DNA from 4 places in the Novibacillus thermophilus genome. Region 1 is predicted to be linked to each of the others. Evidence: riboswitches for the same ligand, from Rfam matches in the RefSeq annotation. Region 1 holds a riboswitch; each other region holds the start of a gene.

Region 1 (6,017 bases):
ACATGACACGGCACGCGATTGTCACTGCACTGACTGTAAACGCCAGACTGCGTGGAGCACGGGCGCTAAATTTGATACAATCATCTCACGAGGAGGCGTATCCGTTGGAACAGTGGCAACAAACGCTGCAGTCTATCTTGTCTGAACTGGATGATGGCCAATACGAACAAGCCTTAAAGCATCTAGCCGAAGTAGAATCGTTGGCAGCAGACCATCCTGACCGCCTTGCCCAGCTCGCTGAGCTGTATTTCGACCTCGGCCACCAGGGAGCGGCAGAGAGAATGGCTGAAAAGGCACTGGAACTTGAAGAAGAGATGACAGTCGCCTTGCTCATAAAAGGGGAAATCGCAGTGGAGAGAGAGAATTGGGACGAGGCGGTCGATTACTTGGAACGGGCCAACCGGGCTGAGCCGAATCAGCCTGATGTCCTTGTTGCCCTCGCCGACTGCTATCGTGAAATGGGCATTCTGGAAGTAGCCATCCACTACTTGGAACAGTTAGTCGAGCAGGAGCCGTTATCTCCCCACTATTTACACGCCTTAGGGTTAACCCAGCTGGAAAGCGGGGAACCCCGTGCAGCCATCAATTCTCTTATGACTGCACACGAAATGGATCGACAGGATACAGACATCCTCACGGCACTGGCTCAAGCTCTGATGGAAGTCGGGGAGTGGGAAGAAAGTATACGCTACTGGGAGCAAGCGCTACGTCTCAATCCGGACGACACCGATGCTGCGTTGTCAAAAGCCGTATTGCTCTATAAAATCGGGGAATCGGACGAGGCCCTGGACCTATTGAGGCAGTTGAAAGAGAGAGAGCCGGAAAACACGGCCGTATTGAAACAGCTGGGTGAGGTCGAACTCGCCCTCGGCCGTACGAGAGATGCCAAAAACACGTGGAAGGCGCTGCACCGCCTCGATCCGTATCAACCCGACGCGTACCTGTCCCTCGGCAGAATCGCTCTCAAGGAACAAAATTGGTCGGAAGCGCTCGATTACTTTAGACGGGCGTTAGAATACGGCGACGACCGCGATGACGTATGGATCGGGATGGCTGAAGCCTACCGAGGGATGGGAGAGTGGTCAGAAGCGTTGGACTGCTATGAACAGATGATCAATCATTCTGACGAAGCTTCCCCTCCGGCCGGTATCTATCGCGAGATGGCACGTTGCTACATGGAGTTGGAAGCATTGGATGCCGCTGTTGAGTGTCTGGAAAAGGAGTTGCAGATGACAGATGATGCCGACCTGCACAACGAGCTCGCTGACGCCTATTGGCAGTCCGGACGCCGGGCCGACGCTTGCGCTTGTTGGAAGCATTCTCTCCAACTGGACCCGAATCAATGGGAGGTTGCCGACCTGTACGAAAGAAATTGCGGAGATGATGAGTAAAACTTCAGGACTTCTATTTTGCCATGCTTACAGCATCAGCACACGTAGGCGTCGTGACAATTTTTATTCATTGCTGACGCCGCAAAGCGGCATGAGGAAAACTTGGTTCTAATAGTGTCAATCATAGCCTATAGGACGGAGGAAAGTGAACGTGCGACGAATTGTTTTATTCGTTTTAACGAATATTTTGGTCCTGACGACCATGTTGATTGTGTTCACCATTTTGTCCACAGTGTTCGGAATTGACTTCAACTACATTTCGGAGGGGACGATTAATTTTGCCACGTTACTGATCTTCAGTGCTGTCGTCGGCTTTACGGGAGCTCTTTTCTCCTTGGCCATTTCCCGGTGGATGGCAAAGACGATCATGGGCGTGCGCGTCCTCGACCCGAAAAGCAACTTGTCAGCCGATGAACGCAAGATTGTGGACACTGTTCACCGTCTCTCAAAAAGAGCCGGGCTCAAGAAAATGCCGCAGGTAGGCGTATACCATTCACCCGAAGTGAACGCTTTTGCGACCGGTCCGACGAAGAGTCGCTCTTTGGTCGCCGTTTCCACTGGACTGTTACAGTCCTTGGATGAAGACGCCGTCGAAGGCGTCCTCGCCCATGAAGTGGCACACATCGCCAACGGCGATATGGTGACGATGACGCTGTTGCAGGGCGTCGTCAACACCTTTGTCGTCTTTTTGGCCCGGATCGCCGCTTTCATCGCATCCCGTTTTGTGAGGTCAGAGTTGCAAGGTGTGGTGCATTTTGTTGCCGTTATCGCGTTCCAAATACTGTTTTCGCTTTTAGGGAGCCTCGTCGTCATGGCTTTTTCCCGTCACCGGGAATACCACGCTGATCGCGGCGGAGCGGAGCTGGCAGGAAAGGACAAAATGATCCACGCCTTACACTCTCTAAAACTGTACGTGAACCGGGTGGATACGAAACAGGCGGCGTTACAAACGCTTAAGATTAACAATAAGAAGCGCGGGACGACCTATTTCTTTTCCTCACATCCCGATTTGAATGACCGAATTCGCCGTTTGAAAGAACATTAGTGAGCATGTTTTTCGGGTTAAGGTTGCTATTCTCAAAGAGACAGCGAGTAAGCTGATAACCGGTGAGATGTTTTGCCGATTTTCGATACATCTTTTGCTTAACATCTTGCAGAATAGTTGAAAAGGATGGGCGTTGACGGGAGTGTCCAATTTGTCCAAAATGGCGAAGAAAGCGATCAGTGCAACATATGCCCGCAAGTTTGAATCCATTTTCCAATGTCCCGTTTGCGGTTCATCTATGCAGGTAGTTGATTTAAAAAGTCTCGTGTGTTCCCACAACCACACGTTTGATTTTGCCAAACAAGGTTACGTTAACTTGCTCACCCGCCCGACAAAAACTAAGTACAAGAAGGACCTTTTCCAAGCGCGAAGAAAACTCTACGCAGAGGGCGGTTTTTTTGAACCGCTCATCCGGTCCATAGCTAAATTCATCATTAAGCAGGCCTCAAAAAAAGAGACCGTCTACGTTCTCGATTCAGGCTGTGGTGAAGGTTTCCACCTTTCGAACGTATGCGAGATAGTGACAGCTGTGGGAAAAACGGTAACAGGCGTCGGGGTGGATCTATCAAAAGAAGGTGTCGCCATCGCGTCCCAGCATGATTCGAACAAAATTTGGTGTGTGGCTGATCTTGCCCGTGCGCCGTTTAAAGACAAACAGTTTGACGTCATTCTCAATATCTTGTCACCTTCAAACTACACGCAATTCAACAGACTGTTGAAACCGAATGGCTTTGTGCTGAAGGTTGTTCCGCAAAACGGCTATTTAAAGGAGTTAAGGGACGCCTTTTTTGATGAAGCGGAAAAACAGACGTATTCCAACAAAGGGACTGTCGACCGGTTTCAAGAGGCTTTTCCCGAATTCGATCGTTCGCGAATATGTTATACGATGAGCCTCGATCAATCGTCCATTCACTCCTTGGTCCGCATGACTCCTTTGGCGTGGAGAGCCCCTGAGGAGCGGGTCAGATCGTTTTTAGAGCGGGAAGCGGCAGACATCACCGTTGATTTAGAGATTTTAATCGGTTATAAACAGCCCGATTAAATTCGGTTTATTCAAAAAAGCATCATCGCCGCTTTGCCACCCAACCTCAACAAGCCGAGTCGGCGTACCGTCCGTTGCCCGAAGGAACGAATCTGGATTATGTATTCACCGCGCGAAATTACCGGCCAATTACTCGGGGCAGACGATTTCTTATGGCGGGAAGGTCATACCTTAGCAGAATCGAATCCATCTGCTTTCTCCTTCAGAATGAGAACGATTGTTGAACGAGGGAAGGGGTCGATCCCCAAAAAAACAAGTTCAGCTTTGCATAAATACGTGACGCTTGCAAGCCCGGCTGGACAAATGACAACGTTCGGCCGGTTTCTAAAGTGACATTTTCTCGGAACAGTTAAGGGGACAATTTCACTGACGATTGACAATAAATTGAAAAGGTGTTGACAGATATCTCTCTTGTGATATGATTATTTCAAAGTCAGCAAAATGACATAGCAATTGTCTGCTTCTTATCCAGAGAGGGGGAGGGACTGACCCTATGAACTCTCGGCAACCAGCCGCAACGGCCCGGTGCCAATTTCAGAGGAATGGTTCATTCCGAAGATGAGAAGGCTTGACAAAATGTGCCGCGTTTTGTGAACCCTTCTCTTGTTGAGAAGGGTTTTATTACGTTAAAGGGGGATGCGGGAAAAGAAGGAACACACGGGTTTTGATGGCACGAAACATAAGATTGGAGAGGAGATTGAAATGGCACGAAGTACATTTAAGGCAACCGCGCAATTAGGAGAAAAATTTCAAGTTCGGACACACTCGAGGGGCCACACGGTCATCGTCGACGAGCCAAAGGAGCTCGGCGGAACGGATCTGGGACAGAATCCGGTGGAACTCATCCTTTCGGCCCTCGGAGCTTGCCAGTCCATCGTCATTCAGACTTACGCCGAGAAATTTGACATAACCGTTGACGCACTGCGCATCGAGCTGGAAGGAGATTTAGATTTAGACGGCTTTTTGGACAAATCGGACGTTCGCCCCGGTTTTTCCGACGTGAGGTATCAAGTGTTTTTGAAGACTGATGCGCCGGAAGCGAAAGTGAAAGAGTTTTTACAATTTGTCGAAGCCCACTGCCCGGTGGCGGATACGATTGCCCATCCAGTCAACCTCGTGTCCTCCGGTTTTGTCATTGAGAAAGATCAGCGTACTCCAACAACATAAAAACGAAAAAAAGGTACACTTTTGGCAACACACTCTTCACAAAGACATTTGGCACGGGTCCCATCTCCCATAGGATCGGACCCATCGAGGTTCATGATAAAGGAGATAGAAAACATTGAGCGACATAAAGTTTGCTTATTGGGTGCCGAACGTGAGCGGAGGGCTCGTCATTTCCAGACTTCCGCAGCAAACAGACTGGACGTTTGAAGCAAACAAACGTTACGCCCAAACGGCAGAAGCAGTCGGCTTTGAATACGCCTTGTTGCAAACGCGTTTTATAGCGAACTACGGAGCAGAAAATCAACTAGAAGCAGCGACGCTAGCTGCTTCACTGGCCAGTGTCACTTCGAGGATTAAGCTTATCTCCGCCGTCCTTCCCGGCCTTTGGCACCCTGGAGTTTATGCGAAGATGATCGCTACACTGGATCACATCAGTCGTGGCCGCGCCGCAGTCAATGTCGTCAGTGGTTGGTTTAAAGGCGAGTTTACTGGTTACGGCGAGCCGTGGCTTGAACACGACGAACGTTACCGCCGTTCGGAAGAATTCATTCGTGTGTTGCGGTCAATGTGGACAGAAGAGGAGACGACGTTTAAAGGGGACTTTTACCGGATAAACAGCGCCCCGCTCAAGCCGAAACCTATACACACTCCTCCGATTTTCCAAGGGGGAAATTCAAAGGCGGCCCGGCGGATGGCAGCACGCGTGTCCGACTGGTATTTCATGAACGGCAATACGCTGGACGGCCTCAAAGAACAAATTGAAGACGTCCGGTCCCTCGCCGAAGTCGAAGAACGCACACTGAACTTTGCCGTTAACGGTTTTGCTATCGTCCGCCCCACAGAATCAGAAGCCGTCCAAACCCTTCGGGAAATCGTGTCACATAGAGATGAGGAAGCTGTAAGAGGTTTCAGTGAATCGGTCAAAGAAGCCGGTCAGTCCACGAAGGAGAGGGACGGGATGTGGGCCAATTCTTCCCTTGAAGACCTCGTGCAGTACAATGACGGTTTTAAAACGGGGTTAATTGGGACGCCTGAGCAAGTGGCTGATCGCATCATCGAACTTAAGAAGATCGGAGTGGATTTAGTACTCGTCGGTTTCCTTCATTATGAGACCGACTTGGAAGCGTTCGGGGAAGACGTGATCCCGCTCGTCCGAGAAAAAGAGCAGGCTTTGAGAGACAGAGGAGTGGTGGTGTGAGACTGTTAGGTTTGTCGGGAAGTTTGACACCGCGCTCTAAAACGTACATCGCCGTCGAACAGGCGCTCACATTCGCTAAAGCGTACGATGCGTCGGTGGCGACGGACCTCATCAGTTTGCGGGATTATAAACTGTCGTTTTGTGACGGCAGAGATCCAAAACTGTATGAGGGGG
Region 2 (6,017 bases), 1.6 Mb from region 1:
AGATCTATCAGTCGCTGGGCTTTATTGTATTTTTCTTGTTTACTCCCTTTCAACCCGAAGCAGACATTGTCGACAACTGTCAGCCAGGGCATGAGGCGCGGTTCCTGAAAAATGACTCCCGTTTCTTCACCCACACCGTTCACCACGTGTCCGTCAATCTTGACGACACCGTCGTATCCCGTATCCAGACCGGCGATAACGCGGAGGAGCGTGCTCTTCCCACATCCACTCATCCCCAGAATGCCGACAATTTCGCCTTTCTCCGCTGTAAAGCTGATATTTTTAACAGCGGTCTTCCCGTTGGCAAACGTGCGGGTCACTCGTTCGACACTCAACACATGTGCTACCCCCTCTACTTACCTTTTTGTGGCAAACCGTCTTGCCAGTGTAGCGCCTTCCTTTCCACTCCTTTTAACACGGCATCGGTACATTTGCCCAGAACAGCGAACAAGATCAAGCTGCTGATGATGAGTTGCGGGGCTGACGTGTTCTGTCCGAAGACGAGCAAGTAGCCCAGACCTTCACTGGCCCCCATCAGTTCGGCAGCGACGACGAACATCCATCCCAAGCCCAGTCCACTCCGCAATCCGACGAGAAAGGATGGCAGGGAAGCGGGCAAGACAATTCTCCTGATGTGTTCATACGCGCTAAAGCGGTACACTTGCCCCACTTCGATGAGTTTTCTGTCCACGTTCCGAATACCGCTGACAGTGTTCAAGTAGACGGGAAAGAACACGCCGACAGCAATCAGCGTAATTTTGGAAGATTACCCGATGCTGAACCATAAAATGAACAGCGGTACCCAGGCGATAGACGGGACGGAGCGAAGGGCTTGAATGGACGTGTCGAATAACTGTTCAACCGTTCGGTTCACCCCGACGAGCGCACCGAACACGACTCCGGCCGCCGTCCCAATGACAAACCCGATCAAGACCCGGTACAGAGTAATGCCGACATGGCTCCACAAACTGCCGTCCTGTACCATCTCGAGAATGGTCACAGCGACAGTTGCAGGTGCCGGAAGCAATTTGTCGGCAACGAGCCCTGCTCGGCTCAAGACTTCCCACAAAATGACGACGAGGAGCGGAACGATGCTTCTGATCAGAAAAGGTGGAACGCAAAAGCTCGCGCCACTCCCCTTTTTGCCAAACCTTTCTTGAGACGGAAAACGATACGGCTTTGAAAGTTCTCTTTCTTGTAATCGGGCCACGATTCGCCAACTCCTTTTTTCTCCTGGCATTACTGAACGACTTTTTCGGTAAACGATGGCTGTATGAGCTCATGGGAAAGGGAGTCGATATCGACATCGGCACCAATGATTCCTTCGCTTTGCAACACTTCTGCGGCAGCTTTTATCGCTTCACGGTGCACAGCTCCTGGAACGGGATCGGAGAAATCGTTGCGCCCCATTTCGATTTCGGCCACGTCTTTATTTAACTGCGCTGAATCGGCCAAAATGCGTGTCGCGTCAGCCGGATGGTCTAACGTCCACTTTCTCGCCTTCTCATACAGTTCGATCACTTTTTCTACGTATTGGGGATACTTTTCTTTAAATTCTGAACGCACACTGAGAAAGCCGTATGTATTGAATTCGGGGTTGCGATAAAACAAGTGCGCCCCTTCTTCCAGTTCCAGTTGAGCCATGTGCGGGTCCAATCCTGCCCAGGCATCGACTTCTCCTTTTGACAGTGCCGTGGCGCCATCGGGATGCTGGAGGGGCACCACTTCCACGTCTTCCGCTGATAGTCCTTCCTCGTTTAATGCCCGCAGCAAAAAGATGTACGGATCCGTGCCAATAGTGGCCGCCACCTTCTTCCCTTTCAAATCGTCCACGTGTTGAATGTCAGAATCGGCATTCGTGACGAGGGCGGTCCATTCCGGTTTAGAATAGATGTAGACAGTCTCAATCGGTGTCCCGTTTGATTTGGCGATGAGTGCAGCCGCTCCCGCCGACGAACCGAAGTCTACGCTGTTGCTGTTTAAAAATTCCAATGCCTTGTTACTTCCGAGACTGAGTACAAACTCGACGTCAATCCCTTCCTCAGCAAACACCTCCTCTGCCCAGCCTTTTTCTTTTAACACGAGACTTACCGGGGAGTAATAAGCGTAATCCAAGCGAATTTTGTCCGGTTTGTCCGCTCCTTCACCTTCCGCCTCGTCCCCCACCGAACGTTGACAGCCGACGAAAAACACTGTAACCGCCGTGACGAACAACGCCACTCTCACGAAAACGTACCGCACTTTTTTCTTCACTCCTCTTGTTTTTACAGTGAGATGTCACCTTCCCCCACAGCAAAAAATCCCCCCATAAGAAGAGGGATGGCATGCCTCCTCTTATCTCTCAGGAAACGTTCCTGCAGGAGTTGGCACCTTGCCAATCGAAAAGATCGACAGGTTGCCGGGCTTCATCGGGCCAGTCCCTCCGCCGCTCTCGATAAGAGTGATATTTGTAACGAAAAAACCTTCTTCCTAGATAAGAAGAAGGCAGTCAATCACGTTCCTCCTCCTTATCTTTCAAGACCGCTGTCTTGCAGGAGTTGGCACCTTGCCAATCGAAAAGATCAGCAGGTTGCCGGGCTTCATCGGGCCAGTCCCTCCACCACTCTGGATAAGAAGCGAAATTGAATGTCAATTTAAAATTGAGTTTATTTTACCCCACTGCATTTGTTTCGTCAACAGGCAATGTCATACCCCGACGTGTTGCATAAATAGTCGTGTCTAGCTCTCCCGTCACCCTGCCGGTCAGCACCCCGGCCGTCATACTTCCGCTGACGTTGACAGCCGTACGTCCCATGTCAATGAGCGGTTCGATGGAGATGAGCAATCCCGCCAGAGCAACTGGGAGGTTCATCGCGGATAACACGATGAGCGCGGCAAAGGTAGCTCCTCCGCCGACACCGGCAACGCCGAACGAACCCAACGCGACCACGGCGACTAACGTCAGAAGGAAAGAAGGACTGAGAGGGTTGATACCGACAGTCGGCGCGATCATGACCGCGAGCATAGCCGGGTAAATGCCAGCACACCCGTTCTGTCCGATGGTGAGACCGAACGACCCAGCGAAATTCGCCGTACCTTCGGGTACACCCAGGTCTTGGTGTTGAGCCCGCACGTTAAGCGGCAACGTCGCCGCACTGGAGCGGGAAGTGAAGGCAAACGTCAAGACCGGCAGCACCTTTTTGACATATGTCAGCGGATTTAGACCGGACACGGCGATGAGGAGCAAGTGGACCGCAAACATGACCAGCAGTGCCGCATAAGACGCCACTACAAATTTACCTAATTGCCAGATGGCATGAAGATCGCTCGTCGCAGAAACCCGACTCATCAAGGCGAGGACACCGTACGGTGTCAAACGGATGACAAGCGTGACAACCCGCATGACAACAGCGTGTAACGCATCCGTCAGTTTCGCAAACATCTCCGCCTGTTCAGCATGTTTTCGCTTGACTCCCAAGTAGGAGATCCCTAGGAAACTTGCAAATATCACCACGGCAATCGTCGACGTCGGGCGAGCTCCGGTAAAATCCAAGAACGGGTTTCCCGGCAACAACGACACGATTCGCTGCGGCACCGTCATGCCTTCCAATTCGCCCATTCTTTCTTCCAGTTCTTCGCCGCGGATTGCTTCTTCTTCTCCGGCGTGTATTTCCGTCGCCTGCAAATCAAACACGAAGGCTGCACCGATTCCGAGAACGGCGGCAATCGCCGTCGTACCGATCAAAATGCCGATAATCACGCCGCCGATTTTGCCGATGTTGTGTGACAACTGAGATTTTGTAAACGCTGCGAGAATGGAAATAAAGACGAGGGGCATGACCAACATTTGCAGCAATGTGACGTACCCGTTTCCCACGATGTTAAACCAATCGACAGACTTTTCAACTACTTCTGAATCCGGGCCGTAAACAAATTGCAAGCTGAGGCCGAAGACAATGCCAATCCCCAGACCGGCAAACACACGTTTAGAAAAAGATAAATGATTTTTCTGCATGAAGAACAAGGCTAAAGCAAACAAGAGCAACAGTACCACATTGATCACAATCAAAACATTTGTCATCTTGATCCTCCTTCCAGCTTTCCGCAAAAGCATATTTCACTTATTCCGATATGTCAAGTATGAATTTGACATACGTGAAGTCCACTCATGCCACTTCAATTCCTTTGCGAACGGGAACCGGCCCCTTCTTCAAACTGCCTCAGTAAAAGTGTACAATGGAGCTAGCCCAATCATGAGACAAGGAGAGATTCACCGATGGATTACCGTATTGAACGCGACACGTTAGGAGAGATGAAAGTCCCGACCGATAAACTCTGGGGGGCGCAAACCCAGCGCAGTTACGAAAACTTCCCCATCGGCACTGAAAAAATGCCCATGGACGTCATTCGCGCTTTCGCCATGCTCAAAAAGGGGGCGGCACTAGCGAACCGGCGTTTGAACAACTTGGAACCGGAGAAGGCAGAGGCCATCGCTCAAGCCGCCGACGAAATTTTGGACGGAAAATGGGACGCGCACTTCCCCCTCGTCGTGTGGCAAACGGGGAGCGGCACCCAATCGAATATGAACGTCAACGAAGTGATCGCTACGAGAGCGAATCAAATTCTTGAAGCAAAGGGCAGTGAACTGCGCGTTCACCCGAACGACGACGTGAACCGTTCACAAAGTTCGAACGACACGTTTCCCACCGCCCTCCACGTCGCCGCTGTCATCGCCGTGGAAGACCAGCTCTTGCCCTCCGTTGACAAACTGAAACAAACATTTGCTAAACAAGTTGAAGACTTTCAAGATATCATTAAAACTGGCCGAACCCACTTGCAAGATGCAACACCTTTAACTTTGGGGCAAGAAATCAGCGGATGGCACAGGATGCTGGAAAAAGACGAAAACATGATCAAGGAGAGCGTTCAGTACATGAAGGAACTGGCCATCGGCGGAACAGCTGTCGGCACTGGACTGAATGCCCATCCGAAGTTCGGGGACTACGTCGCCGAAGAACTGAGCCGCATGACTGGAAAGGGGTTCACTTCAGCGAAAAACAAGTTCCACGCGCTCACGAGCCACGACGAAATCGTGCATGCCCACGGTGCCCTCAAAGCCCTCGCGGCCGACATGATGAAAATCGCAAACGACGTACGTTGGCTCGCCAGCGGACCGCGCTGCGGCATCGGCGAAATTACGATACCGGCCAACGAACCGGGCAGTTCAATCATGCCGGGGAAAGTGAATCCGACCCAGAGTGAAGCGGTGACGATGGTGGCCGTCCAAGTCATGGGGAACGACGCTGCCATCGGTTTCGCCGCCAGTCAGGGCAATTTCGAATTGAACGTGTTTAAACCGGTGATCATCTACAACTTCTTACAGTCGACGCGCCTCCTTGCCGACTCCATCGTGTCGTTCAACGACCGGGCTGCTGTCGGAATCGAACCGAACCGGGACGTCATCGACCACTATTTGAACCAGTCGCTCATGTTGGTGACGGCCTTGAACCCGCACATCGGCTATGAAAATGCGGCGAAGATTGCGAAACTCGCCTTTGCCGAAAACATCACACTGAAAGAAGCTGCCGTAAAGACTGGACTGTTGACGGCAGAAGAGTTCGATCGCCTCGTCCGTCCAGAAGACATGATTCAGCCGAACGTTAAATGACACTTCAAACACCTGAACCGAGCGGTTGCTCCGTTCAGGTGTTTTGATTTGTTTGTAAGTTTTGTTCACATTGTTTAGACTAAAGGTAGTAGCTATTCCTCAAGCATCACTTACAAGGAGTGGAATTCGATGGAACTCACGGTATACTTAGCGGGACAAATTCACGACGACTGGCGGGAGCGCGTCCGGAGATTAGCGAACGAAAGAAAGTTGCCCCTCACGTTCGTCAGTCCCCAGGAAGACCACGATCTGTCCGACAACATCGGGGAAAAGATCAAGGGAACACAACCGAACAACATTTTCAAAGACGAAGCCGCATCGGAATTCAACAACTTGCGCACGAGCATTCTCATGCAAAAGGCGGATGTCG
Region 3 (6,017 bases), 1.2 Mb from region 1:
GTCACACCGTAAGCTTGAAACATCGCAGCTTCGATCGAATGAGTCGCATTCGGTTTGGTCGCGATACGAAAACACTCCCTTTTGTGTGATGTCGGTTATCGTAACACGGCCTCTCCTCTGCTGCAATCACAGAGAAAGGACGTCAATGACCGTAGGATCTCCTCCTGCCAACTGAGCCGCGGCAAGGGATACGGCGATATAAGATTGCACCCCGATCCTTTGATATCCGAAGACCTCCCTTTAGCCACAACAAAAACCCCGGGATGCTTTCGCTTCGCATCACGGGGTTTTAATTGGCTTCAGTGCACCTCACGTTGTTGCTGCAGTTCGTGTACGGCGTCCTGCACGAGTGTGACGCCTTGAGCCATGGCCGCTCCGCCACCGAACGCTGCGGCTACACCGACGGCTTCCATGATCTCCCCTTCAGACGCCCCTTGGTCGAGGGCACCTTTCGCGTGGTAGATGATGCAGTACTCATCGTTGGCAAAGACGGCCACAGCTAACGCCATCAGGTGCTTCATTTTTTCATCCAGCTCCCCGGGTTTAAAACACTCCTCCGTGAAGCGGTTGAAACTTCCCACCAGTTCAGGCATTCGCTCGCTAAACGCCCCCAAGCCTTGTTTGTAATCTTGCAGGGCGAGCTGGGTCCAATTGTCTTTCACCACGTTGTGGTCATGTTTCATCGCGATCCTCCATTCTGCCAACGTCTTCCTATAGCATGCGTCGGAGAATGGAACTTTATGAAGGAAGTGTGCTAGGCATCACTCAAAGGCGGGAACAACCGCGCCATCGTACTTTTCTTCCATAAACTGCCGAACGTCGTCAGACGTCAAGGCGTCAGCCAGCTCTTGAATGCCCGGTTTGTCTTCGTCTCCCTCGTTTATTGCCAGTACGTTGACGTAAGGTGAGTCTTTGCCTTCGATAAACAGGGCGTCCTCCACCGGATTGAGGTCGGCCTCCAAAGCGTAGTTCGTATTGATGATCGCCAAGTCTACGTCAGGCAGGACACGGGGCAACATCGCGTTTTCCACTTGTTCGAATTGAAGGTTTTTCGGGTTTTCGACGATGTCTTGAAGCGTCTTGTCCCCCTCGCCCTCAGACAACGTGATGAGTCCATTCGCTTCCAACAGGCGGACAAAGCGGTCTTGCTCTCCCGAGGCATTCGTAACCGCGACGGTCGCACCGTCTGGAATTTCTTCAATCGATTCGTACTTGTCCGAGTACGCGCCAAGGGGCTCAATGTGCACGCCGACAACGTCGACAATGTTCCATCCGTTTTCTTCATTGGACGATTCCATCCACGGGATGTGCTGGAAGTAGTTCGCATCCAGCTCCCCTTCGACTAGGTTTTTATTCGGCAGGACGTAATCCTGGAATGTCTTGATCTCCAGTTCCACACCTTGTTCAGCCAAGATGGGCTTCACGTGCTCCAAAATTTCGGCGTGAGGCACTGCCGTCGCCCCGACCGTTAACTGGATCGTCTCCTCCGTACGTTCGGCACTGTTTTCACCGCTTTCTTCACCCGCCGAATCGCCACCTCCGTCACTCGCCCCGCTGCCGCAAGCTGCCAAGGCGAAGACGACAAACAGTGTACTTGCGTATTTCAGCCATTTCAACATCGTGAAACTCCTCCCTTTTTTTTGATGACACGTGCCAGTGGCAACATGTGTCCGGAAAAAGGCCCGCTTGACAGATCCCGAGGGACTACCTTTTATCAATGGCTTGCACCACCCGGTCCCCGACACTCTGTATGATTTGCACCATGAGGACGAGAACCGCCGTCGCCAGCACCATGACGTCGGTCTGGAACGACTGAAAGCCAAAGCGGTAGGCGAGATCGCCGAGGCCTCCCCCGCCGAGTATTCCGGTGATGGCCGAATAACTGACGAGCGTGATACACGTGACCGTAATCCCGGCAACTAATCCCGGCAACGCTTCGGGTATATACACCTTGCGAATGATCTGCCAGCGGGTCGCCCCCATGGCCCTTGCCGCTTCGATGACGCCCTTGTCCACTTCCCTGAGCGACGTCTCTACCAGCCGTGCGTAAAACGGTGCGGCACCAACGACTAACGACACGCACGCCGCCGTCGGACCGAGGGACGTGCCGACCAACATTCGGGCGACGGGTATCATCCACACGACCAACACGATGAACGGAATGGAGCGAAACAGGTTGACGCCGAAGCCAACGAGGCGCTGCAACCACGGCAGTGGCCACAGGCCTTTCTCTTCCATCACGACGAGGGCAATCCCGAGTGGGAGTCCGAACAAAGCGGTGAAAAAAGTGGAGATGACCATCATGTACACTGTCTCCCACGTCGCAGCCAACAGCAAATCCCATTGGACGTTAGGCAGAAGGAAATCCACTGTCTAACACCTCCACTTCGACGTCTGACCCCCGCAAAAAGTCCACGACTCGCGCCACCTGCTCCGAAGATCCGTCAACGTGTACATACAGCGTGCCGTAGGCCGTGTCGTTGACTTGACGCACTTGTCCCTGCAAAATGCTGAGATCGACCTCACAGGCGCGGATACAGCGACTGATGACCGGTTGTTTCGCCTCTGTCCCGAAAAATGTGCACTTGAGGATCCGTCCGGAAAACATATCACGAAAGGAAAGGTCAAGGGCTTCTTTCGCTTCTTCCTCCAACCCGGCCACGTCCCGCACGAACCGACGCGTGATTTCTTTTTTCGGCCGGCGGAACACGTCGGACACCGGTCCGCTTTCGACGAAACGCCCGTTTTCCATGACCGCCACGCGATGGCAAATTTTGCGGATAACGTGCATTTCGTGGGTGATGAGGACGATCGTCAGATTCAACTCGCGATTAATCTTTTGGAGTAAACGGAGTATGTCGTCCGTCGTCTTCGGATCGAGGGCTGACGTCGCCTCGTCGCACAATAACACTTTCGGGTCATTGGCCAGCGCCCTCGCAATCCCGACCCGCTGCTTCTGCCCGCCGGACAGTTGCGCCGGGTAAGCGTCCGCCTTGTCCGTCAGGCCGACAAGCTCGAGCATGTGCCTGACTTTCTCATCGGCTTCGGCCTTCCCAACGCCGGCGATTTCCAGCGGAAAGCGGACGTTCTCCTTGACCGTACGGGACCACAGCAAATGGAACTGCTGAAAAATCATGCCGATTTCCCGCCGCGCTTCCCTCAGTTCGCGTCCGGACAACTGGGTAAAAACGCGCTCCCCCACCCTCACTTCTCCGGCGGTCGGCGGTTCCAGCAAGTTGATCGTCCGGATCAAGGTGCTCTTTCCCGCGCCGCTGTAGCCGATAATCCCGAAGATTTCTCCGGGCTCGACCGTCAGATCTATGTCATCTACAGCTCGGATTGTCCCTGCAGCCGTCTTAAAGTGCTTACGAATGCCCTTTAACTGAATCACGTGTCTCCCTCCCTTTAACAGCTAAAAAACCCTTTTTCGCAGAGAAAAAGGGTTTTACAGCAAAGGTAAACGTCCTCTCTCATCTGCCAGGTCGACACCTGCAGGAATTAGCACCTTTTTGCACGTGAGGGCGCAAATGGTTGCCGGGTTTCATCGGGCCAGTCCCTCCACCTCTCTGGATAAGAGATGTCTAGTTTGTATTAAGTTAAGCTGAAAAGATTTTACCACGATATGAGAGAAGGGACAACAGGTTTTTTTAAAAGTTTTCCGTTTCTACTCCTCCCAACCTTTTACAGAATCGACAACGTCCTCTCTCATCTTCAGAAGCGCCCTGCCAAAGGGCGAGGCTCCTCGAGCCCCCTTCCTCATCACAGCCTATTTCAAATGAATCCAGACACTTTTGACTTCTGTATAGTTTTCAAGGGCGTACGACCCCATTTCACGGCCGAAGCCAGACTGTTTGTAACCGCCGAAAGGAGAGGCCGGATCGGTTACGTTGTAGCAATTGACCCACACCGTCCCGGCCTTTAGCCGACTGGCGATGTAGTGAGCGTTTTTCACATTTTCGGTCCACACCCCGGCAGCCAGTCCGTACGGCGAGCCGAAAAGGGGGCTGACGTCTCAAGACGAATCGTATTCCCCGTATGTTTCTCGCAGCGTGTCGCATATTTCACCGACGGTTGCCCCGCTTTTCACGGCGTCGATGATGAAAGGCATCACATTCTCGTTTCCTGAAGCTGCCAACTGCAGCTGCGAGAGGACGTGCCGTAGGCGCACATTGTCCCGGGATCGGCGCAGTTGTTGTAGAAATCGCTTTTGTCGCTGTTCCAGCCTCGGATCCGATTGGTGCAAAAAGATCTCCCCGTTTTCTTCGCCGACAAACCGGTTTACACCGACGACGACTTCCTCACCGCGTTCCACTTTTTGCTGATGGCGATAGGCGCCGTCCTGAATTGTCTGTTGAACATACCCGCGTTCAATGGCGGCAACGGCTCCCCCCTGCCCCTCGATTTCGTCCAAATAGTCCTGGACTCGCTGTTCCAACTGGTCCGTCAATTCCTCAACAAAATACGAGCCGGCGAGTGGGTCCACCGTGTCGGCGGCACCGCTCTCATAGGCGATAATTTGTTGTGTGCGCAGCGCTGTCCGCACTGACGCCTCTGTAGGTAAAGCCAGTGCCTCGTCGGACGCATTGGCGTGTAGACTCTGTACGCCGCCGAGTACGGCAGCGAGGGACTGGAGCGCGACTCGCGCGACGTTGTTATCGGGCTGGACGGCAGTCAACGTAGAACCCCCGGTTTGGGCGTGTACCCGAAACTGTTGCGACCGCGGAAGGCGCGCTCCGAAGCGCTCGCGCATCAAGCGGGACCACAAGCGGCGGGCGGCACGGAATTTGGCCACTTCCTCGAAAAAGTGATTGTGTACACTTAAGAAAAATGAAAACTGAGGTGCCACTTGATCGATCTTCAGCCCTCTTGCCAGAGCATACTCGATGTAGGCGATACCGTTTGCCAGTGTAAAGGCTAATTCTTGGGAAGCTGACGCACCTGCCTCCCGCATGTGGTACCCGCTGACACTGATCGGTTTGAAACGGGGCATCCAGTTCGTGCAAAATTCCACGACATCCGTCACCAGTCGCATGGACTCTTGCGGTGGATAAATATACGTGCCCCGGGCGGCGTACTCTTTTAAGATGTCGTTTTGCACTGTGCCGGACAACTTGTCGAGGGGAACCCCCTGTTTTTCCGCGACGGCGATGTACATCGCCAACAGGACGGGGGCCGGAGCGTTGATCGTCATCGACGTGCTGACGCGGTCGAGGGGAATGTCTTGAAACAGCAGCTCCATGTCCCGCAAGGAATCTATGGCAACACCGACCCTGCCGACTTCTCCCGCCGCTTCCGGAGCATCGGAATCAATGCCAATCTGCGTCGGCAAGTCAAACGCGCAACTGAGACCGTGCTGCCCTTCACGCAATAAAAATTTAAACCGCCTGTTCGTCTCCCGCGCCGTTCCGAACCCGGCATACTGCCGCATCGTCCACAACCGCCCGCGGTACATCGTCCGGTGGATCCCCCGGGTGTACGGGAACTCGCCGGGAAACCCGAGTTTTTCCTTGTAGCGCGTATCGCATTCATCTGGGGTGTAGCAACGTTCCACTTCAATGCCTGAGGAGGTGACACACGTTTTTGACGTGTGGATTGACCGGTGCTTATCCAACATGTCGTTTACACTCCGTTCTTCCCATGACCCAGTTGTACTCGTGATACCTTTCGCTTCCATTCCGCTTAAATCACGGACGACATCAGCACACGCAGCGTCATGCGTGCAGCAGAGTGGAATGTCAAAAGGGAAGATGCACTCATTTCAATGGCAGCGCCTCAAACGGTCCTTCTCTCCCACTCTCTCACGATGGCCAACAGCTTGGGTGTCCAAGAAGAAGACACGTGTCTGCCGTACCGCCGAGTCTATCTTCGGCAAATGCGGTCTGTTCATAGCATCCTTCAACGTCGCTGAGACCATTCACACAAAGGCAAAAAAAAAGAAGATGTCTGCGAGAGAACACCTTCTGTCAAAATAAGATGGGGAGGAGTTAAAAGGGACTGGACTTCTGCTGGCAGAAATC
Region 4 (6,017 bases), 1.4 Mb from region 1:
ACCGTGACGCACAGGGAGCAAAAACCTCCCCATAAAACTGACCGTATCTTCATCGCGCACCGGCCCTTCTACGCGCGTGCCGCCAATCGGGTTCGGCCGATCCAGTACAATAAGTCTTTTATCGAACTCAGCCGCAGCTTCCATCGCAAACCCCAACGTATAAATGTACGTATACACATTGGAACCGATGTCTTGAATGTCGAACAACAGGACATCGACATCTTCCAACATCTCCTCCGTCGGCTTCCATGTCGGGCCATACAGACTGTAGACAGGTAAGCCGGTCCGTTCGTCTATGTAGGATTCCACGTATTCCCCTGCCGGCCGATCCCCTCGAATGCCGTGTTCCGGTCCGAACAGAGCGGTCAATTGAACGTCGGGATGACCATGTAATAAGTCGATATCGCTGGCAAGGTCGCGGTTAACGCCTGTCGGGTTTGTAATCAGCCCCACCTTTTTTCCTTTGACCCAGTCCGCATGCCTTTCCAAGAATACCTCTATCCCAGGGACTACTCGCCCTTGCTTTGCCGGTTCAACCGTCTTTTTCGCCGTCACCGGATTCCAAGCGGCGATGCACGTGATCAGCAGCACGATTACGACACAAACACTCAATACCGTCTTGTTCATGTTGAGAAATCGCTGACCCTTCTTCATGCTAAAGCCTCCCCTGTTTTTTCCCTCCCAAAAGTAAAAAAGCAAAAACCGTGCCAATATCCTAAAAGCACGGTTTTCTCACCCACTGCTGTTTTGCTGTGTAAACTGTGTAACAGCATATTACACACTGAAGGTTTCACAATTAAACATAGATACAAAAATACTTTTCTCGAACGATGGCATCACAACACGAGTCTGTCGTTCTAGCTCACTCAAATGTCTCAGAACTGCTTTGGCCAGTCGTGTCTTCGGAGGTTCTGCCGCCTTATCCCCTCTACCTTCATATCGCTCACCTTGCTTAAGACGATCCACCAAACATACAAAATGCATCGCGACCCCGACAAATGTATCTTCCGTTACGTATTCCCCCGCTTTTTGTTCAATTTCCTCCAACCAATCGAGAAACTGTTCCAGCAACATATCTACTTGATCGCTCTTCATATTGACCGCTAACGAAGATTTCATCTTTTGATAGAGGGAAAAGCGCTGTTCCCACAAGTTGACGAAGCGTTGCAAACGTTCACATTCACTGTCGAGTAATATATCCGAAGGAGACATGGACAACGGAACCGAGTCTTCCCCTTGCCACAATCCGATGGCAGCCACTACACGCTGTCGGTTTTGTTTTAACTGTTTGGCGATTTCATTCCATTCTCCTGCTGCAACTGTTTGCAATAACACACCTCCGGATAAGTGAATATGTTCCTTCACCAGTTGCTCTAACTGTTCCGCACCCCCCGTCCCTGTCAAGCAGCAAAGCATGATGACATATCGGGCGTTCTCACCGGACTCAGATGAGACAGGGGGACGTACCATAACATTAGACTGATCCTCATTGGCTTTTATGGAGTTTACAATCTCCTCTAATGTATGGCCAAGATTGGCCTTTCGTAAAGCTTCAATCACGAGCGGGGTACTCACACGCTTAATCGTTGCCGTCACGATCCCTGTCTCTTCACTGAGGAGAGCGCCAAAATTCTCCAATGATCCCATGTCAACTAACAGTAAAACACCGCGACCTGTATCCACTTTGACCGCCAGATCTTTTAGTTTCTCGAATGCGTGCTCCGGATTCATTGATAACGGAACATCAATGGCCCATCCTTCGGAAATGTCCAGCAAATCTTGTGCTACCGACAGCATGGAAGATGCCGTCGATGTTCCATGCGCCATCACAATTACAGCTGTCGTTCCCCTTTCCCAGTTGTTGTCCGATTCGTCATAAGCGTAGAACAATGTCAAGTAACCAATTTCCTCCATAGGTACATCGATTTGAAGGGTCTTTTCGATGAGCGTCATACTTTCGGTAGCCACTATGAAAGCTTGCGGGTATTTTTTTCTTAACTCATTTAAATTGTAAGGAGAAGTCATTTTTCCCTTTTTTAACCGTTTCACCATAGCGTCAATGTGCATGGCCAATCCGGCGTACACTTTGGGAGGATACGCTTTCCCCAGTTTTTCCTCCGCTCGTGACAGTAGCTGATGGGCTAAATCAATCAATTGAGGCTCAACGATTTTTCTAATATTGTCACGATCCGCATATCGAGCGTCCGACAATTCACGCGGCATCTGGAAATGGATCGGGATTTCCTCCCCCGCTTCAGTCGATTCCGGATCTTTCGTTGATATCTGACAAGTTCCTATCAAATGATCCAATTCCGGCTTTTCCAGCAAATAACGTAAGCGCAGTGCCCCTCTCTTGACTTCCAAGGGCAAGTGGGACTGCAAAATATACAACGTTTTCTCTGTTCGCTGTTCCGCATAGGCGTGGGCACAGGATAGTTGAATATCCTTTTTTAACTGTCCGACATTGCCCGGACATTCATAAGCAATAAACGCTTGCACTGCAACCGGTTCCAATACGATGTTCTTCTTCAACCGCCGCGCCTCTTCCTCACAAAACAATCGGATAAGCGCAATCCTCTCGTTTAGCGGCCGGTCCGCCAACTTAGGAAGTTGAATTTCCATTGGAATGCGACGGCGAAAGGTTTTTAACAAAACCGAATCTGGTTGTTCTGTCGTCGCCGCGACGATGAATACTTGTGCCTGTCGTCCGTCCTCCGTTTCTCCCAGCTTGCGGTAACATCCTGTATCTAAATAAGTGAACAACATCTCTTGACCTTCTGGAGGCAGACGGTGAATTTCGTCTAAAAAAAGCATGCCGCCATCAGCCCGTTCCAACAAACCTCGCCGGTCTTGACTCGCTCCCGTATAAGATCCCTTCACACTGCCAAACAACTGACTAAGCAACAGTTGAGGATTGTGAGCGTAGTCAGCACAGTTGAAGGTGACAAATTCTCCTTTATGCTGGGTGGAAATCCGCCTGTATTCGTACATCAAACGCGCAAACATGCTTTTTCCGACGCCTGTCGCGCCGAAGAGGAGAGTATGGAGGCCGTACGGAGGGTAGTGCAAAGCCGCTTTCGCCTGTTCAATCGGAGCGCGAAAACTACCCTCTGCCCCAATTATTCGACCGAATACTTGGATGCCGGCTGATGTACGAGCCACACGGAACAAGACAGGGCGCCCCTCTTTTTTCTCAACCAAACCGTGTTTGACGAGCCGGTTTAATTCCCGGCTGACGTTACTGCGATGCTGTTGCAATGTATCCGCTATTTCTTGTGCGCTTACCCCCCACTTGTCTCGCGCCTCGTCACACATTTGACACAACGTATCCCACAACTGATTACTCAACTTCCCACCTCTCACTAAATACATTTTCGTCAATATTATACAAAATGACCGTGTCATCAAGTGAGACTTTACGCTTCTGTCTGATAGAGTGTCTTACGCTTATCAACACGTTCTCAATGACTGATCCATCATGACATAGCTAAAGGAAGGCATCGTATAAGGCGGTCGGTAACCTCCCAAAATGATCAGTACCAGCAAAAAATTGGGAGTTTCTCTCGGAAGTTCTCACAATACTGAAACTGCTGTATCATCTATAATCCTTATACGTGCGGTTGATTTCCCCTACCGCAATGACAAAACTAATCGCACACTCCTTTATCCTTGGACAAACTCATACTTTTTTCTTATGGTCGCTTTTGATATCCTTAATAAAATAATACAACGTCGTAAGAACGAAGATCACAATTAATTCCGAAACGACAAAGCTTGTCATAACTTTTTCACTCTTTCTGCCACATCGTGTGATTTTACAAAAATCAAAAGAAGTTTCTTGCGATCCAGCCACAGTAAGATGAGACACATAACCATCAAAACAGTACTGAGGTCTTGAACACCAATATCAAAAGCATAATTGACCATCATAATATTAACGGCAATTGGAAAATAACAGATGGCACCCAACGTTGCCGTCCTCGGAATCGCGATTAAGACAGCGGCTATGACTTCCCCTAACCCGATAAACATTTCATATAAGCGCGAATATCCAAAAAATGTCCAAGCTAACGTAAAACCTTCTCCTCGCATGGCGGCAATTTCTTCTGTTGGTACGCCAAATTGTCCGAACGTCAGTTTAGCAGCTCCGTAAATCAGAAAGTTCACTGCCAAAAAGAGACGAAACGTCGCAGGAATTGAGTGTTGAAGGACACAAATAAACCGACCCGTATCCATGTGCTCACATCCCCTTCCCCCTAAACACGTTCACGCATTTCTAGTACCCGTACCACACACGCTTTTTTCCCAAAAGCCATTTAAGTATCACGATCTTTCGGCTCTTCTTTTATCGTAGAAAAATTTGAAACTGATTGACATTGATTGGTCTTACATTTTAACTACCAAAACTTACAATTTTGTAAGGTGCGGACAAAGTAGTTCAGAAAAAATTTTCTAAACTGAACGGCGTATTCCCCTTGACAATGTGAGAATAGAGTTGTAGGATAATTACAAGTTTTTTCAATTACATATTCATAGTGAATGCTTCTTATCAAGAGAGGCGGAGGGACTGGCCCAATGAAGCCCGGCAACCTCTTTGCACTCGCGCAGTGCAAAAAAGGTGCCAACTCCTGCGGGATGAGTTTAACTCGTTCCGAGAGATAAGAAGAGCGTTTCGCTACAGAGCGAACCCCTCTTCTTATCGAAGAGGGGGTTTTTGTATGTGTCGAGCCTAGAAATAGTGACAGGAGAGGAGAGAGTGTGAATGAGTTATGATGTATCAGTTGAAGTTTCCGAAACATCCCTTCACCGACGTCGGGCCGCCATCTCGAGCGTGATCGGAACAACCATCGAATGGTACGACTTCTTTATTTACGGAACAGTGGGAGCCCTCGTATTTCCTACTTTGTTTTTCCCGGATTCTGACCCTTACGCAGGGTTGATGCAGACGTTCTTAATCTTTGCCATCGGGTTTGTGGCACGACCTGTTGGCAGTTTTATCTTTAGTCACTTTGGCGATCGCTTTGGAAGAAAGACGACACTCATTTTCACATTACTGATGATGGGAATCGCGACAACGACTATGGGGCTTTTACCGACTTATGAAACAATTGGCATATGGGCTCCGCTCTTGTTGTCGATTCTCCGCTTTTTACAGGGTCTCTCAGCAGGCGGAGAGTGGGGAGGTGCTGTCTTGCTCTCTATGGAGTGGGCAGGGCGTGATCGACGCGGATTTTTTGCAAGCCTCCCACAGCTGGGTTCACCCTTCGGCTTAGTACTCTCTTCAACCGTTGTTTCACTCTTACTCACGGTATCCGGTGACGCCTTTTTTTCGTGGGCATGGCGCATTCCGTTCCTTTTCAGCTTGGGCCTAGTCATCGTCGGACTGTACGCCCGTTTACGCGTTCTGGAATCACCAGAGTTTCAAAAAGTTCTAAAAGACGAAAATGTGTCCCAAGCTCCTGTGCTCGAATCGCTTCGCACCTACCCTAAAACGATCCTCTGGGCCATCTTAGTGAACATTGTGATGTTCGCTGCGTTTTACACGTTCAGTACGTTTTTTATCGGGTATGGATCGACGTATTTAAACCTCGATCAGAATCTGCTAACCAATGCCACTGTGCTCGGCGGCATTGCGGCGGCACTTGCCGTAGTCCTTTTCGGACACTTTTCAGACATCGTCGGAGCCAAGAACGTGTATGTCGTCGGTGTCCTCTCTTTGGTGGTATGGGCATTTCCATATTTTGTCCTGGTCAACAGCAAACAGCCTTTCCTCATTGTGACTGCGGTAGCGTTCGCGTTTTTCACGTTTGGTGCCATGTACGGCCCCCTCGCATCATTTGTCGCAAGTTCGTTTCCAGCCCGCCTGCGGTACAGCGGTTCATCGGTTGCTTATGCAATCGGAGCGGTCCTCGGGGGTGGCATCGCACCGATGATCAGCACCTTTTTAGTCGACAACTTTGATTCTGCGTTTGCTGTCAGTACTTATTTGATCTCCTTGGCCCTTCTCGGACTTATAG

The links. A riboswitch is a leader RNA that binds a small molecule or an ion and turns the genes downstream of it on or off. The one in region 1 is predicted to bind S-adenosylmethionine.
Region 2: it holds a riboswitch for S-adenosylmethionine, as region 1 does, so the genes downstream of both, B0W44_RS04305 (aliphatic sulfonate ABC transporter substrate-binding protein) here and B0W44_RS14075 (OsmC family protein) in region 1, are expected to answer to the same signal.
Region 3: it holds a riboswitch for S-adenosylmethionine, as region 1 does, so the genes downstream of both, B0W44_RS08655 (methionine ABC transporter ATP-binding protein) here and B0W44_RS14075 (OsmC family protein) in region 1, are expected to answer to the same signal.
Region 4: it holds a riboswitch for S-adenosylmethionine, as region 1 does, so the genes downstream of both, B0W44_RS03385 (MFS transporter) here and B0W44_RS14075 (OsmC family protein) in region 1, are expected to answer to the same signal.

Annotation. Positions count from the first base shown of each region.
Region 1 covers NZ_CP019699.1:2,892,493-2,898,509, forward strand. The annotation lists gene B0W44_RS14060 (tetratricopeptide repeat protein) at 105-1,391, shown strand; gene htpX (protease HtpX) at 1,543-2,436, shown strand; gene B0W44_RS14070 (putative RNA methyltransferase) at 2,597-3,478, shown strand; SAM riboswitch class I at 3,940-4,043, shown strand; gene B0W44_RS14075 (OsmC family protein) at 4,181-4,645, shown strand; gene sfnG (dimethylsulfone monooxygenase SfnG) at 4,761-5,843, shown strand; gene B0W44_RS14085 (NADPH-dependent FMN reductase) at 5,840-6,017, shown strand, end outside.
Region 2 covers NZ_CP019699.1:876,945-882,961, reverse strand. The annotation lists gene B0W44_RS04315 (ABC transporter ATP-binding protein) at 1-338, opposite strand, end outside; gene B0W44_RS19195 (ABC transporter permease) at 353-748, opposite strand; gene B0W44_RS19190 (ABC transporter permease) at 767-1,210, opposite strand; gene B0W44_RS04305 (aliphatic sulfonate ABC transporter substrate-binding protein) at 1,240-2,241, opposite strand; SAM riboswitch class I at 2,332-2,441, opposite strand; SAM riboswitch class I at 2,505-2,615, opposite strand; gene B0W44_RS04300 (L-cystine transporter) at 2,651-4,060, opposite strand; gene fumC (class II fumarate hydratase) at 4,256-5,647, shown strand; gene B0W44_RS04290 (YtoQ family protein) at 5,777-6,017, shown strand, end outside.
Region 3 covers NZ_CP019699.1:1,733,624-1,739,640, reverse strand. The annotation lists gene B0W44_RS18100 (YuzK family famiily protein) at 1-23, opposite strand, end outside; gene B0W44_RS08670 (carboxymuconolactone decarboxylase family protein) at 300-683, opposite strand; gene B0W44_RS08665 (MetQ/NlpA family ABC transporter substrate-binding protein) at 762-1,619, opposite strand; gene B0W44_RS08660 (methionine ABC transporter permease) at 1,705-2,370, opposite strand; gene B0W44_RS08655 (methionine ABC transporter ATP-binding protein) at 2,351-3,391, opposite strand; SAM riboswitch class I at 3,468-3,577, opposite strand; partial or broken gene B0W44_RS08650 (aldehyde dehydrogenase family protein) at 3,767-3,991, opposite strand; gene B0W44_RS08645 (acyl-CoA mutase large subunit family protein) at 4,013-5,674, opposite strand; gene B0W44_RS18095 (hypothetical protein) at 5,714-5,908, shown strand.
Region 4 covers NZ_CP019699.1:681,219-687,235, reverse strand. The annotation lists gene B0W44_RS03400 (exo-beta-N-acetylmuramidase NamZ family protein) at 1-654, opposite strand, end outside; gene B0W44_RS03395 (sigma-54-dependent transcriptional regulator) at 775-3,348, opposite strand; gene B0W44_RS03390 (hypothetical protein) at 3,778-4,236, opposite strand; SAM riboswitch class I at 4,544-4,665, shown strand; gene B0W44_RS03385 (MFS transporter) at 4,763-6,017, shown strand, end outside.